2 regions of the Streptomyces sp. NPDC091412 genome follow, and region 2 is predicted to be linked to the other one. Evidence: riboswitches for the same ligand, from Rfam matches in the RefSeq annotation. Region 2 holds a riboswitch; the other holds the start of a gene.
The links. Region 2 has a riboswitch for cobalamin ahead of ACIQMV_RS35175 (cobalamin biosynthesis protein). Riboswitches for the same ligand answer to the same signal wherever they lie in the genome.
Positions count from the first base shown of each region.

Region 1 (7,734 bases), on a different contig from region 2:
AGTCCTCACTGGTGAGGGTCTCCGTGTAGTTCTCGATGCCGTTCCACTCGGTGACGTGCTGGATCAGCTGCGTCATGTTGAGGTTCTGGAACGACAGCAGGAAGTCCTTCAGCAGCGGCCAGCCGAGCAGCAGCACAGTGGCCGCGCAGGCGGGCAGCAGCAACAGATAGGGGGCGAACCCGCCGCTGCGCGAGGCGGCTCGCGGTGTCGGACCGCCCGGTGCCCGGCCGTCCGCCCTGCGGGCGTCCACCGGGCCTGAGGGCGGCCGTTCGGTCTGCACGGTCATGCTCGCGATCTCTCTTCTCCGCCGAGGGGCCCTAGGTACGTCGACCCGCGTACAGGTGCCGGGGCGGGGCGGCCGTCCGTGGTACGGCCGCTCCGCCCCGGCTCACCCGGTGCTACTGCTTCTGCGCCAGGCGCTTGTTGAACTCGCCCTCGACCTGCTTGGCGGCCTCGGCCGGGGACTTCCCCTTCAGCACGGCGGTCATGTAGGCCTTGACCGGGTTCGGGTCGTTCTCCACCGCGGCCCACTCCGGGATCAGCGGCGTGGTGCCACCGCCCGCGGCGGCCGGGGCGGCGGCCTCGGCGACGGCGTTGCCCTGGAGGTTGCTCTGCAGCGACTCCTTGTTCGGGATGACGCCGTTCTCCTTGGCCAGCTGGCCCTCGTACTGGTCGGACAGGGCGATCTTCAGGAACTCGCGGGCGAGTTCCTGCTTCTTGCTGCCCGCGGCGACGGCGAGGTTGGAGCCGCCGAGGAAGACGCCCTCGGGCTTGTCGGCCGTGGCGCCCGGGATGGTGAAGTAGCCGATCTCCTTCTCGATCTTCGGGTTGGCCTTGATCGCGATGCCGGCCTCCCAGCCCATGCCGATGAAGGCGCCGACCTTGCCCTTGGCGAAGACCTCGCCCTGCTGCGGGTGGGCCTCGTCCTTGTCCTTGGGCGCCTTGGACAGGGCCTGGAACTTCTTGTAGGTCTCCATGGCGGCGGCGACCTTCGGGTCGGCCAGGTTGGAGACGTACTTGTCGCCGTCCTTCTTCACCAGCTCGCCGCCCTCGCCGATCACCAGGCCGACGAAGTGGTACCAGTTCTGGCCGGGCAGGTAGATCGGCTCGGCGCCGGTCTTGTCCCCGACCTTCTTGAGGTCGGCGTAGAACTCGTCGCGGGTCTTGGGGGTGTCCTTGATGCCGGCGTCGGCCCAGAGCTTCTTGTTGTAGAGGACGACGCGGTTGGCGAAGTACCACGGGGCCGCGTACTGCTTGCCCTCGTAGACGGAGGAGTTGTTGAGGGCCTCGGTCCAGTCGGCGCCGACCGAGGACTTCAGGTCCGCGAGGTCGGCGAGGCCGCCGGTCTTGGCGTAGGCCGGGGTCTGGGTGTTGCCGATCTCGAAGACGTCCGGCGGGTTCTCCTCGGACAGCGCGGTGGTCAGCTTCTGCTGGATGCCGTCCCACTGCTGGATCTCGAACTTGACCTTGGCCTTGGTCTTGGCCTCGAAGGCCGCGGAGACGTCCTTCTGCCACTGGTCCGGGGAGGAGCCGTCCATCACCCACACCGTGAGCGTCTGGCCGGCGTAGCCGTCCTTGCCGCTCTTGGCCTTGCCCCCGTCGTCGTCCTTGCCGCCCCCACACGCCGCGATGGAGACCATCATGCCCGCGATACCGATCGCGGCTACCAGCTTGCGCTTCACGCCACCCTCCTCAGGGATGCCACAAACCCCCCTGCCTCCCCGCGGTTGAGCGACATCCGAGCGTCGGCGTAACCGCCCGTGGGGCCGGGACCTGGACCAATGGTGTAGACCAGTACGGGGAGCTTGGCCCAGACCAATAGGGCTGTCAAGAGTGCGCCGACCCGCTCAGGTGGTCCGTTATGGGACCGCGATATGCAGGGACCTTTCATTGTTCGTCCGGCAAAATGGACGCTCGCGTTCCACTGGACCAGTGGCGACCGTACGCCACTCGCCGGCCGCGCCGGCCGCGTGGACCACCGACCCTGGCCGGGGTGATGGACTAGACCAGCCGGAGTCACGACGGTATACAGAGGAGATCACGGAGCGTACGGGTGACCACCCGGCACGCGAAGCCGTGCCACGATGTGAGCGGGGCCGACGGGACGTCGGCCGCTTCGGCACTGGAGCCGGGAAGGCGGAGCATGAGCACCGACGTCAGCAGTGCGGAGAACGAGGGTGGGGCGACCGTCCGTACCGCGCGCGTGCCCAAGTACTACCGCCTGAAGAAGCACCTGCTCGACATCACCCAGACGCTGCCGCCCGGCACTCCGGTCCCGCCGGAGCGGACCCTGGCGGCCGAGTTCGACACCTCGCGGACCACGGTGCGGCAGGCGCTTCAGGAGCTCGTCGTCGAGGGACGGCTGGAGCGCATCCAGGGCAAGGGCACCTTCGTCGCCAAGCCGAAGGTCTCCCAGGCGCTGCAACTGACCTCCTACACCGAGGACATGCGCGCCCAGGGCCTGGAGCCGACCTCGCAGCTGCTGGACATCGGCTACGTGACCGCCGACGACCGCCTGGCCGAACTGCTCGACATCACCGCCGGGGGGCGGGTGCTGCGCATCGAGCGGCTGCGCATGGCCAACGGCGAGCCGATGGCCATCGAGACCACCCACCTGTCGGCCAAGCGCTTCCCGGCGCTGCGGCGCAGCCTGGTGAAGTACACCTCCCTCTACACCGCCCTCGCCGAGGTCTACGACGTCCATCTCGCCGAGGCCGAGGAGACCATCGAGACCTCGCTGGCCACTCCGCGCGAGGCGGGCCTGCTCGGCACCGACGTGGGCCTGCCGATGCTGCTGCTGTCCCGGCACTCCCTGGACCGCGAGGGCCGGCCGGTGGAGTGGGTGCGGTCGGTGTACCGCGGGGACCGCTACAAGTTCGTGGCCCGTCTCAAGCGCCCGCAGGAGTAAGGGCCTTGTGATGGCGTAAGAATCTCGTGGCGGTCCGCGGCGTCATGTGCGCGAGGGATTCCGCGCGTGTGACACCGTGACCTAGATTGCCTGCGCACCGCACGGACGCTCGCCGGTGATCAGCTAGGGGACGGAGTCGCCACATGTCGAATGCCCCGGAAACCACCAGAGCGGTGGTGACACCCTTACGGGTCGTCATCGCCCTCTGTCTCGTCGTCCCCTTCGGGGCGCTGTTATGGGTGGGGTCGTACGCGAAGACGGATCCGGCGTTCATCGGGATCCCGTTCTTCTACTGGTACCAGATGCTGTGGGTGGTCCTCTCCGCGGCCCTGACGATGACCGCGTACCGGCTGTGGCTGCGTGATCAGCGCGCCGCCCGGGCCTCGCAGGCCGCCCCGACCGCCCCTACCTCCACGGCCGAGGACGGGGGTGCGGTGAAGTGAAGGACGGCGTCAACGGCGTCGCGCTCGGCGTCTGTGTCTTCTTCTTCCTGCTCGTCACCGTCATGGGCTTCCTGGCCGCGCGCTGGCGCCGTGCCGAGAACGAGCACAGCCTGGACGAATGGGGCCTGGGCGGCCGGTCGTTCGGCACCTGGGTGACCTGGTTCCTGCTCGGCGGCGACCTGTACACCGCCTACACCTTCGTGGCGGTGCCGGCCGCCGTCTACGCCACGGGCGCGGCCGGCTTCTTCGCGGTGCCGTACACGATCCTGGTCTACCCGCTGATCTTCACGTTCCTGCCGCGGCTGTGGTCGGTGTCCCACCGGCACGGATACGTGACCACCTCGGACTTCGTCCGCGGCCGGTTCGGCTCCAAGAGCCTGTCGCTGGCCGTGGCGCTCACCGGCATCCTCGCGACCATGCCGTACATCGCGCTCCAACTGGTCGGCATCCAGGCCGTCCTTGACGTGATGGGCGTCGGCGGCGGCGACAGCACCCACTGGTTCGTGAAGGACCTGCCGCTGCTGATCGCCTTCGGCGTGCTGGCGGCGTACACCTACTCGTCGGGGCTGCGCGCGCCCGCGCTGATCGCGTTCGTGAAGGACACCCTGATCTACATCGTGATCGCGGTGGCCATCATCTACATCCCGATCAAGCTGGGCGGCTTCGGCGAGGTGTTCGCCAAGGCGGACCAGAAGTTCAGCGAGTCGGGGACGGGCGGCCTGGTGCCGGCGGCGGCCGGTCAGTGGACGTACGCCACGCTGGCCCTGGGCTCCGCGCTCGCGCTGTTCATGTACCCGCACTCGATCACCGCGACCCTGTCCTCGCGCAGCCGCGAGGTGATCCGCCGCAACACCACGATCCTGCCGCTGTACTCGCTGATGCTGGGCCTGCTCGCCCTGCTGGGCTTCATGGCGATCGCGGCGGGCGTGCAGGTGAAGAACGGCCAGCTGGCCATTCCACAGCTGTTCGAGAACATGTTCCCGGACTGGTTCGCGGGGGTGGCGTTCGCTGCGATCGCCATCGGCGCGCTGGTGCCGGCGGCCATCATGTCGATCGCCGCCGCGAACCTGTTCACCCGCAACATCTACAAGGACTTCCTCCGTCCGCACGCGACGCCGAAGGAGGAGACCCGGGTCTCCAAGATCGTGTCGCTGCTGGTCAAGGTGGGCGCGCTGGTCTTCGTCCTGACCATGGACAAGACGGTCGCCATCAACTTCCAGCTGCTCGGCGGCATCTGGATCCTGCAGACCTTCCCGGCCCTGGTCGGCGGCCTGTTCACCCGCTGGTTCCACCGCTGGGCGCTGCTGGCGGGCTGGGCCGTCGGCATGGTCTACGGCACGGTCGCCGCCTACGGGGTCGCCTCGCCGACGCAGAAGCACTTCGGCGGCTCGGCGAAGGAGATCCCGGGCATCGGCGAGATCGGCTACATCGGCCTGACGGCGTTCGTGCTCAACGCGGCCGTCGCGGTGGTCCTGACGCTCGTGCTGAGGGCGGCGAAGGCGCCTGAGGGCGTGGACGAGACCCGGCCGGAGGACTACACGGCGGACGCCGGCGACCCGGACGTCGAGGTGGAACTCCCGCCGGCCACGGCGGCGGCCCCGCGCTGACAACCGGGAGGGGCATCCCACGGGCCGCCGGAGAAATCCGGCGGCCTGCCGCCGTGCCCGTGCGGCACACTCGGGCGCATGGACATCGTGATCCGGCCGGTGGAACCCGGCGAGTACGGCACCCTCGGTGAGATCACCGCGCAGGCCTACCTCCGGGACGGCCTCCTCGACTTCGGCGAGAGCGACGAGTATCTCGGCGAGCTGCGGGACGTGGCCAAGCGGGCGGCCGCGGCCGAGGTACTGGTGGCGGTGGCGGACGGGAAGGTGCTCGGCGGCGTGACCTTCGTCCCCGGCACGGGCCCCATGGCCGACCTCGCCGGTCCCGGGGAGACCGAGATACGGATGCTCGCCGTCGCGCACACGGCGCGCGGCCGAGGCGTCGGCGAGGCCCTCGTACGGGCCTGTCTGGACCGGGCACGGGCCGTGGAGGGCTGTGTCCGCGTGGTGCTGTCCACCCAGAGCGCCATGCACACCGCCCACCGCATCTACGAGCGCCTGGGCTTCGTCCGCACGCCGGGCCGGGACTGGAACCCCCTCCCGCACCTGGACGACATCATGCTGCTCACCTACGAGTTGACATTCTGACACGTTCCGGAATCGACACGGCACAACATATGGGGGTGCCCGACTCACTCAGCACAAGATGTATGCTCGTGCTCACTGTCGCCGCAGGGGAATCCGGTGCGAATCCGGAACTGTCCCGCAACGGTGTACTCGTGCGCGTATGCCCCCATGGGCCGTCACGAGCGTCAGTCCGAGGACCTGCCGACAGTGCGCCCGGCCGTCCGGTCCGGGTGCCCTGACGTCCGGGCTTCGTGGAATGGGCCGGTGGACGCGGCGCCGCGTGCGCTCGTGTGCTGCCCCCTGCCCTCGGCGAGGCCCCGTGCCGAGCGAGGGAGAGCTCCACGTGACCATCGCGCCAGCAGACCCGGTTTCAGCCACAGCTCCGGAAACCGACGGTCCAGGTGCCGTACTGCTGCGGACCCTGACCGAGCTGACCGCCGACCTCCCCGACGCCGACCCCGGCCGGGTCGCCGCCGCCGCGCTGCGCGGCCGGTCGGCGCGGGCCGACGAGGCCGAGTTGCGCGAGCTGGCCACGGAGGCGGCCGCCGGGCTCATCTCCGAGGACCCCGCCTACTCCCGGCTCGCGGCCAGGCTGCTGACCCTCGCCATCCGCGCCGAGGCCGCCTCCCAGGGCGTCGTGTCCTTCACCGACTCCGTCGCCGTCGGACACCGCGAGGGCCTTCTCGCCGACCGGACCGCCGAGTTCGCGCGCCGGTACGCCGACCGCCTCGACGCGCTGATCGACCCGGGCGCCGACGACCGCTTCGGCTACTTCGGCCTGCGCACCCTGCACAGCCGGTACCTGCTGCGGCACCCGATCACCCGCAAGGTGATCGAGACGCCGCAGCACTTCCTGCTGCGGGTCGCGGCGGGTCTCGCGCAGGACGACACCGCCCGGTCGGCCGACGAGGTCGAGGCGCTCTACGGATTGATGAGCCGCCTCGACTACCTCCCCTCCTCCCCCACGCTCTTCAACTCCGGTACGCGTCACCCCCAGATGTCGTCCTGCTACCTGCTCGACTCCCCCAGGGACGAGCTGGACTCCATCTACGAGCGCTACCTCCAGGTCGCGCGGCTGTCCAAGCACGCCGGCGGCATCGGCATCGCCTACTCCCGCATCCGCTCCCGCGGTTCGCTGATCCGCGGCACCAACGGGCACTCCAACGGCATCGTGCCGTTCCTGAAGACCCTGGACGCCTCGGTGGCCGCCGTGAACCAGGGCGGCCGCCGCAAGGGTGCCGCCGCGGTCTACCTGGAGACCTGGCACTCGGACATCGAGGAGTTCCTGGAGCTGCGCGACAACACCGGTGAGGACGCCCGCCGGACGCACAACCTCAACCTCGCGCACTGGGTCCCGGACGAGTTCATGCGCCGGGTGAACGCCGACGGGCAGTGGTCGCTGTTCTCCCCCTCGGACGTGCCGGAGCTGACCGACCTGTGGGGCGAGGAGTTCGACGCCGCGTACCGCGCCGCGGAGGCGCGTGGCCTGGCCAGGAAGACCATGCCGGCCCGCGACCTGTACGGCCGTATGATGCGCACCCTCGCGCAGACCGGCAACGGCTGGATGACCTTCAAGGACGCCGCCAACCGCACCGCCAACCAGACGGCGCAGCCGGGCCACGTCGTCCACTCCTCCAACCTCTGCACGGAGATCCTGGAGGTCACCGACGACGGCGAGACGGCGGTGTGCAACCTGGGTTCGGTCAACCTCGGCGCGTTCGTGGCCGGCGGGGACATCGACTGGGAGCGGCTGGACGAGACCGTCCGCACCGCGGTCACCTTCCTCGACCGCGTGGTCGACATCAACTTCTACCCGACCGAGCAGGCGGGCCGCTCCAACGCCCGCTGGCGGCCGGTGGGCCTGGGCGCCATGGGCCTTCAGGACGTCTTCTTCAAGCTGCGCCTGCCCTTCGACTCCCCGGAGGCGAAGGCCCTGTCCACCCGTATCGCCGAGCGGATCATGCTCGCCGCGTACGAGGCGTCCGCCGACCTCGCCGAGCGCAACGGCCCGCTGCCCGCGTGGGAGAAGACCCGTACGGCCCAGGGCGTGCTGCACCCCGACCACTACGACGTCGAGCTGACCTGGCCGGAGCGCTGGGCGGCCCTGCGCGAGCGGATCGCCGCCGTCGGCATGCGCAACTCGCTGCTGCTCGCGATCGCCCCGACCGCGACCATCGCCTCGATCGCGGGCGTGTACGAGTGCATCGAGCCG
Region 1 covers NZ_JBIVTV010000002.1:447,059-454,792, reverse strand. The annotation lists gene ACIQMV_RS06200 (carbohydrate ABC transporter permease) at 1-286, opposite strand, end outside; gene ACIQMV_RS06195 (extracellular solute-binding protein) at 399-1,682, opposite strand; gene ACIQMV_RS06190 (GntR family transcriptional regulator) at 2,144-2,908, shown strand; gene ACIQMV_RS06185 (DUF3311 domain-containing protein) at 3,052-3,351, shown strand; gene mctP (monocarboxylate uptake permease MctP) at 3,348-4,958, shown strand; gene ACIQMV_RS06175 (GNAT family N-acetyltransferase) at 5,037-5,543, shown strand; cobalamin riboswitch at 5,589-5,743, shown strand; gene ACIQMV_RS06170 (ribonucleoside-diphosphate reductase subunit alpha) at 5,866-7,734, shown strand, end outside.
Region 1: another riboswitch for cobalamin. It lies ahead of ACIQMV_RS06170 (ribonucleoside-diphosphate reductase subunit alpha); the one in region 2 lies ahead of ACIQMV_RS35175 (cobalamin biosynthesis protein).

Region 2 (7,734 bases):
ACGGCGGCGGCGGTGTCGACCCACAGCCATGTGGCCTCGTCGCGGGTGAGCACCTCGTGGGCGTCCTCCGCGTCGACGCCGTCGTGCTCGGCGAGCCACAGCAGGGCGTACGGCCTGAGCGCCGGCTCGTCGAGCACGGCGTGCACGTCGGGCTCGGCGGGCGCGCCGACGACCCGCAGCGCCTCGAAGGCGAGTCCGCGCAGCAGGGCGTCCTCCCCGCGGGCGGCGCCGAGCAGCTCGGTGACGGCGCTGCCGACGGGGCGGGCGGCGAGCCAGGCGCGGTACTCGGCGCGGGCCGCGTTGGGCCGCAGTTGCGCGCAGCCGCGGAGCATGTCCTCGGCCGACTGCTCGATGTTCCCGGCGGGGCTCTGCGCGGCCACGCAGATCTGCTCCAGCTTCACCCACACCGCCCAGTTCCCGAGCGGGGTGAGTGTGGCCTGCCCGTCCCCGTCGGTCAGCGCCCCCACCGCGGCGAGAGCCCGGAGGGCCCAGCCGAGGAGCGGCGCGAGCGAGGTGCGTTCACCGAGGGCATCGGCCAGTGGGCCTTCCGGCGCCGTGATCGCCGCACTGTCGGGGTCGGAGACCGTGGCCCGGGTGGCAGGGGCCGGCCGGAGGGCGGTCTCCCGGCCGAGGGCGGCGGCGGTCGTGGTGCCAGCGGTCGGGTGGCCGTCCTCGGCCGGGGCTGCCGGACCGGCGGCGGGGTCGTAGGGGACCTCGCAGCGGTCGGTGCGCAGTTCCGTGACGCGCTGGCGGAGGAGGTCGAGGAGCTGCTCGACGGGGACGGGTCCGGCGGAGAGCTGGAGGAAGGACAGGACCTGCGGCATGGCCGAGACGACCTCGGCGACGGCGGCCGCCTCGTGGCCCTCGGGTTCCGGGCAGGCGAGCGACCAGGCGTCGAAGAGGGCCACCCAGCCGCGCAGGACGGCGCTGTCGTCGCGGTTCCAGGCGCGCAGCCGCCAGCCGGGCCGGGCGTTGTCGCCGTGCACCTCGATGAGGCCGGCGAGCCGGGCGGTGTCCCAGTCGGCACGGACCTGAGCGGCGGTCAGGCCCAGATCGTCGGCCGCCCGTTCGGCGGTCGCGTCGGAGAGGGTGGCCTTGTCGTCGGTGGTCGGCCCCCCGCGGCCGGGCCCGAGGGCGGCGTCCGCCCAGCGGGCGAGGCGGGCCGCCCCGGCCAGACGGGAGCGCGCCATTCTGGCCAGCTCCGCGGGTGCCGGAGTGCCCTCCGGGGGGCGCGGGGCGGGGCGGCGCGTGTGCCGCTGGTTCACGGCTGTGGGGGCGGCGGCCAGGGGTCGTGGGCGGACGATGCGAAGCCTGGAGTCGCGCGGGATACGGGACGTCACGGGTGCAGTCTTCCGGTTGACGGTCCGAAAACCCAAACGGAATGTCACGGCAGGCGATGGAGAAGACCAAGGGAGGGTAAAGAGGGCTCCGGCAGGGCACCATTTCGGCCGGTTCCGAAAGGGGTCCGAAGCCCCGCCCGCACGCCGGCCCCGAGGCAGGTGGCACGGGACGAAACGGAACCGGGCCCCGCCTCACATCAACGGCGTCAGGAAGCGCCGCAGGGCTTCCTCGTACCCTTCGGGGTCGGCGTTCCACATCGCCCCGTGCGGAGCGTTCGGCACCGTGTGCAGCGCGACCAGGTTGGGACGGCGTTCGGCGAGGCGGCGGGAGAGCTGCCAGGGGGCCACCTGGTCGCCCGGGCCGTGGAAGATCAGCGTCGGTACCGTGAGTCCCTCCGGGTCCGTCGCGTCGGCCGGGCGGTCGCCGTACAGACCGGTGCGCCCCTGCGCGGCGCGCACCGCGAGCGGCAGCAGCGGGCCCGGGGTATGCCGCGCCCGGGCCAGAGCCCGCAGCGTCACCTCCCAGTTGAGGACCGGGGAGTCCAGCACCAGTCCGGAGATCCGCTCGCGCACCGCCGAGCGGGTGGCGGCGCGCAGCGCCATCGTGGCGCCGGTGGACCAGCCGTGCAGAACGATCCGCTCGGCGCCGTACCGCACGGCGTAGCGGATCGCCGCGTCCAGGTCCCGCCACTCGGTCTCGCCGAGGTGGTTCAGGCCGTCCGGCGGACGGGGCGCGCCGAGGTCGCCGCGGTAGGCGAGGGCCAGCACCGGGAAGTGCCGGCGGTGCAGGAACCCCATGATGTTCATGGGGAGTTCGCGGGTGGCGCCCAGGCCGTGCACCGCGATCACCCAGGCCTCGCGCACTCCGGGCACGAACCACGCGGGCAGGGGGCCCAGTTCGCCCGGTATGTCGACGTCGGCGTGCTCGATGCCGAGGGCGGAGCGCGGGTCGCCGACGTGCAGGTTCGGGGTGAGCCACACCTTGTCGCCGCGGTTCAGGGCGCCGTGGGTGACGCGCTCCAGCCGGCGTACGACGGTGTCGGGCCGGTGCGGGGCGGTGGGCAGGACGGGGCCGACCACCGCGTGGGAGCCGTCGCCGGCCAGGCCGTAGGTGCCCGGGCGCAGGGAGGCCAGGTCCCGGGTGAGGCTGATCTGGCCGGCGGCCGTGCCGTGCACGCTGAGCCGGGGTTCGGTGGGCAGGGGCCGGCCCGGAAGCGCCTTGAGCGCGGCGTCACTGGCGAGCCGGCCAGCGGCGACGCTCGCCGCGCCGGCCGCCAGGGCTGCGGTGACGGCCACGGCCGTCGCTTTGACTGTGGGCACGGCTCCAGTGTCCTGGCGCACCCGGTCACCGGCCAGTGGGACGAAGGGTCGGGATGACATGTCCGCGCGAGTTCCATGGAGAGCGGCGTTCATTCCGGCGGCGCCCGCACACGGGTCCGGCGCCGCCCGCAGACGGGGCTACCGTCCCGCGCCGTTCCCGACTCCCTGACCCGGCTCCCGTCCCTGTCCCTCCCCCGGCTCCCGCCCCGGCCCCGGCCCCGGCCCCGACCGCTGCCCCGGCCCCGGCTCCCGCCCCTGTCCCGGCCCCGACCGCTACCCCTGCCCCGGCTCCCGCCCCGGCCCCGACCGCTACCCCTGCCCCTGCCCCTGCCCCTGCCCCTGCCCCTGCCCCTGCCCCTGCCCCTGCCCCTGCCCAGGCTGTCCGTACGCCCGCAGCCGCTCCCCCGCCCGGGCCAGTTGCTCCGGCGTCAGCAGAGCCGGTGTCAGGCCGGGGACGCTGGACGCCGCCAGCCACACACGGCACATCCACTCCAGCTGGGCCGTACGGTCGTAGGCCTGGTCGAGGGTGGTGCCGTAAGTGACGGTGCCGTGGTTGCGCAGCAGGCAGCCGGTGCGGCCGTCGAGGGCACGCAGCATGTTCCCGGCCAGCTCCTCGGTGCCGTACGTGGCGTACGGGGCCACGCGGACGGGCCCGCCGAGCGCGCCGGCCATGTAGTGGATCAGCGGGAGCTCGGTGACGAGGGTCGAGACGGCCGTCGCGTGCACGGCGTGGGTGTGGACGACGGCGCCCGCTTCGGTGCTGCGGTAGACCGCGAGATGCATGGGCAGTTCGCTGGTCGGCACCAGTGTGCCGAGCACCTGCCGGCCGTCCAGGCCGACGCCGGTGACGTCGTCGTCCGTGAGCCGGTCGTAGGGGACGCCCGAGGGGGTGACCAGCACGGTGTCGCCCACGCGTACGGACACGTTGCCGGAGGTGCCGACGACCAGTCCGTCGGACACTGTGCGGCGGGCCGTCGCGACCAGCGCCCGCCAGGCGCGGGCCGTCTCTCCGAGTTCGGTCATGCGCCGATCCTGCCAGGACACCTCCGCGAGCGATCGCTCTCTCCCCATCGGACCACGGGAACGGACACCGCGATGACCGACTCAGTTCATCTTCCGTTCACCCGGGTTACCTACGTTCAACGCGCCAATGACGCTCGAACGATTGCCTGGGTAAATGGAAAGCTTCTCGCTGATCCTCGCGATGGTGGTGATCACCGCACTCGCGTTCGATTTCACGAACGGTTTCCACGACACCGCAAACGCGATGGCCACAACCATCTCCACCGGTGCACTCAAGCCCAAGGTCGCGGTGGCCATGTCCGCCGTGCTGAACCTGGTGGGCGCCTTCCTGTCCGTGGAGGTCGCCAACACGATCTCCAAGGGTCTCGTCGACGAGAACGGCATCCGTCCCGAAGTCATCTTCGCCGCCCTGGTGGGCGCGATCCTCTGGAACCTGCTGACCTGGCTGGTCGGACTCCCCTCCAGTTCCTCGCACGCCCTCATGGGCGGTCTGATCGGCGCCACCATCGCCTCGGCCGGCTTCAGCGCCGTGCACGGCGGTGTCCTGCTCACCAAGGTCCTCATCCCGGCGGTCGCCGCCCCGGTCGTCGCGGGTCTCGCCGCGCTGGTCTCGACCCGTCTGTCGTACGGCATCGGCAGCAGGTCGAACTCGCACGGCAAGGCGGCCGAGAAGGGCCACCGCGCCGGGCAGATCGCCTCCGCGGGCCTGGTCTCGCTGGCCCACGGCACCAACGACGCGCAGAAGACGATGGGCGTCATCACCCTCGCCCTGATCGCCGGCGGCGCCCTCGCCCCCGGTTCCAACCCTCCCACCTGGGTCATCCTCTCGGCGGGCCTGGCCATCGCGCTCGGCACCTACATCGGCGGCTGGCGCATCATCCGCACCATGGGCAAGGGCCTGACCGACCTTCAGCCGCAGCAGGGCTTCGCCGCCCAGACCAGCGCGGCCACCGCCATCCTGGCCTCCTCCCACCTCGGCTTCTCCCTCTCCACCACGCACGTCGTCTCCGGTTCGGTGATGGGCGCGGGCCTGGGCCGCAAGGGCGGCGTGGTCCGCTGGTCCACCGCGACCCGCATGGCCGTCGCCTGGGCCCTCACGCTGCCCGCCGCGGCCCTGGTCGCGGCCGGCGCGGAGGCGGTGACGCGCCTCGGCCACTGGGGCACCTGGCTCGTCGCCGCGTTCCTGGTGGCCTCCAGCGCCGTGATCTGGAAGATCTCCCGCCGCGAGGTCGTCGACCACACCAACGTCAACGAGACCGAGGAGCCGGCCGGCGTGGTCACCCAGGCCATCGCCGCCGTCACCCCGCCCCCGGCCTCCCCGGTGACCGAGCAGCTCACGGCCACGATCCCCGCCCAGGCCTCCGCGCCCGTCGGTGATCCCGCGTCCGTGGCGACCCCGCCGGCCGCCGCCGTCTGAGCCCGCGCCACAGGCAGAAGGAAGAGAAACACCATGAAGATCGACTGGGTGGCCCTCGGCTCCGTCTTCGGCGTCAGCCTCGGCGTCGCGGTGGGCCTCGTGGCCCTGTTCACCCTCGGCATCGCCGGTCTCTCCCGCCGCGAGCGGGCCGTCGCCGAGGGCCACGGCGGCGGAAGCCTCGCGGTCACCGGCGCCTACGCCTGCTTCGCCGCGTGCGCCGCCGCCGTGGCCTACGGGATCTACCTGATCGTGGCCTAGGGCCTCTCGTTTGGATCATGCCGGGCTCGCGGGCCCTGGTGCCGCGCCTCGCCGCGTTGTCGTCGGTTGGCAGGGCTCCGCCCTGCCGCCCTCCTCCGCCTTGCGATGCATGGCACCAGACCCCGCTCCCTGATCCGGCCTGATCCAAACGAAAGACCCTAGCCCTGGCCCAGCCCGGCGCGGGACCCGGACAACCGGGTCCCGCCCCTCACGTCACCCGCCCTTCGCGGACCGTCCCCACGACGGCCCGGGAAGGGCGGGTCTTCTGGTTCCCGGCGCCCGCGGTGTGGGCCTCATCTCAGTACCCCTGCGCAGGTCAACGGCAGGTTGACGGGTGTTCGCGGTGCGTGGTGGACTGCCGGAGCCAAGTACGGCGGCAGGAGAGGAAGTCCGGTGCGAATCCGGCGCGGTCCCGCCACTGTGACCGGGGAAGAACTTCCCCGGGAGCCAGGAACTCTCGCCGCCGGTCTCGTCGAACCAGGGCGTGGACACCCTGAGTGAGGACACATATCGCCATGCGCGGCTGCCGAACAAGGTTCACCACCGTCTGTCCGACCGACCGCACGACCGGCTGACCCGATGGGTGCCGATCGCGACTTCGCGTACGGCGCCGCCGCCGGCCTCCTCGGTGACCTGCTCCTCGGCGATCCACGCCGCGGGCACCCCGTCGCCGTGTTCGGACGGGCCGCGGGTGCCGTGGAACGCGCGCTGTGGCGGGACCACCGCGGCTGGGGCGCCCTGCACACCGCCGTGTGCGTGGGCGGTGTCCTGGGGTCGGCCGCACTGGCCGCGTCCGCCGCGCGTTCCTCGCGTACCGCGTCCGTCGCGCTGACCGCCGCCGCCACCTGGGCCGTCGTCGGCGGGACCTCCCTCGCCCGTGAGGCGCGGGAGATCGGGCGCGCGCTGGACGCCGGGGACGTCGAGGGCGCCCGGGCGCGGCTGCCGCATCTGTGCGGGCGCGATCCGCAGGCGCTGGACGCCGACGGGATCGCCCGGGCCGTCGTCGAGTCCGTCGCCGAGAACACCTCCGACGCGGTGGTGGGCGCGCTGGTGTGGGGCGCCGCCGCCGGTGTGCCGGGCCTCCTCGGCTTCCGCGCGGTCAACACCCTGGACGCCATGGTCGGGCACAAGTCCCCCCGGTACCGCCGCTACGGCTGGGCCTCGGCCCGGCTCGACGACCTCGCCGGATGGCCGGGGGCACGGCTCACCGCCGCCCTGGCGGCCGTCGCGGGCGACGACCCGCGCGGTGCCGTACGGGCCTGGCGCGCCGACGCCGGCCGGCACCCGAGCCCCAACGCCGGTCCGGTGGAAGCCGCGTTCGCGGGGGCGCTCGGGGTGCGGCTGGGCGGCACGCTCTCGTACGCCGGGCGCGTGGAGCACCGCCCGGAGCTCAACGGCACCGGACGAGCCGTCCGGCCGGGTGACATCGGGCGCGCGGTACGGCTCTCCCGCCGCGTGGGCTGGCTCGCGCTCGGCGTGTGCGCGGGCGTACGGCTGCTGAAGAGAGGACGGACGTCATGAGTGGCGGTCTGCTCGTCGCCGGCACCACCTCCGACGCCGGGAAGAGCGTCGTCACCGCCGGGATCTGCCGGTGGCTGGTGCGCCAGGGCGTGAAGGTCGCCCCCTTCAAGGCGCAGAACATGTCCCTCAACTCGTTCGTCACCCGGGAGGGCGCCGAGATCGGGCGGGCGCAGGCCATGCAGGCCCAGGCGTGCCGGGTCGAGCCGACCGCGCTGATGAACCCGGTGCTGCTCAAGCCGGGCGGCGAGCAGAGCAGCCAGGTCGTGCTGCTGGGCAGGCCGGTGGGCGAGTTGAGCGCACGCGGCTACCACGGCGGCCGGCAGCAGAAGCTCCTCGGCACCGTGCTGGACTGCCTCGCCGAGTTGCGCAGCACGTACGACGCGGTGATCTGCGAGGGGGCGGGCAGCCCGGCGGAGATCAACCTGCGCCGGACCGACATCGTCAACATGGGGATCGCGCGCGGCGCGCGGCTGCCCGTGCTCGTCGTCGGCGACATCGACCGCGGCGGCGTCTTCGCCTCCTTCTTCGGCACGCTCGCCCTGCTGTCGCCGGAGGACCAGGAACTCGTCGCCGGGTTCCTCGTCAACAAGTTCCGCGGGGACGTCTCGCTGCTCGAACCCGGGCTCGACATGCTGCACGGGCTCACCGGCCGGAGTACGTACGGCGTGCTGCCGTTCCGGCACGGGCTCGGCATCGACGAGGAGGACGGACTGAGGGTGTCGCTGCGGGGCGCGGTGCGGGAGTCCACCGTGGCGCCGCCGGTCGGCGAGGACGTGCTGCGGGTCGCCGTCTGCGCCGTGCCGCTGATGTCCAACTTCACCGACGTGGACGCGCTCGCCGCCGAACCGGGCGTCG
Region 2 covers NZ_JBIVTV010000025.1:47,373-55,106, forward strand. The annotation lists gene ACIQMV_RS35150 (hypothetical protein) at 1-1,190, opposite strand, end outside; gene ACIQMV_RS35155 (alpha/beta hydrolase) at 1,533-2,660, opposite strand; gene ACIQMV_RS35160 (class II aldolase/adducin family protein) at 2,970-3,683, opposite strand; gene ACIQMV_RS35165 (anion permease) at 3,838-5,100, shown strand; gene ACIQMV_RS35170 (hypothetical protein) at 5,134-5,358, shown strand; cobalamin riboswitch at 5,701-5,838, shown strand; gene ACIQMV_RS35175 (cobalamin biosynthesis protein) at 5,938-6,879, shown strand; gene ACIQMV_RS35180 (cobyric acid synthase) at 6,876-7,734, shown strand, end outside.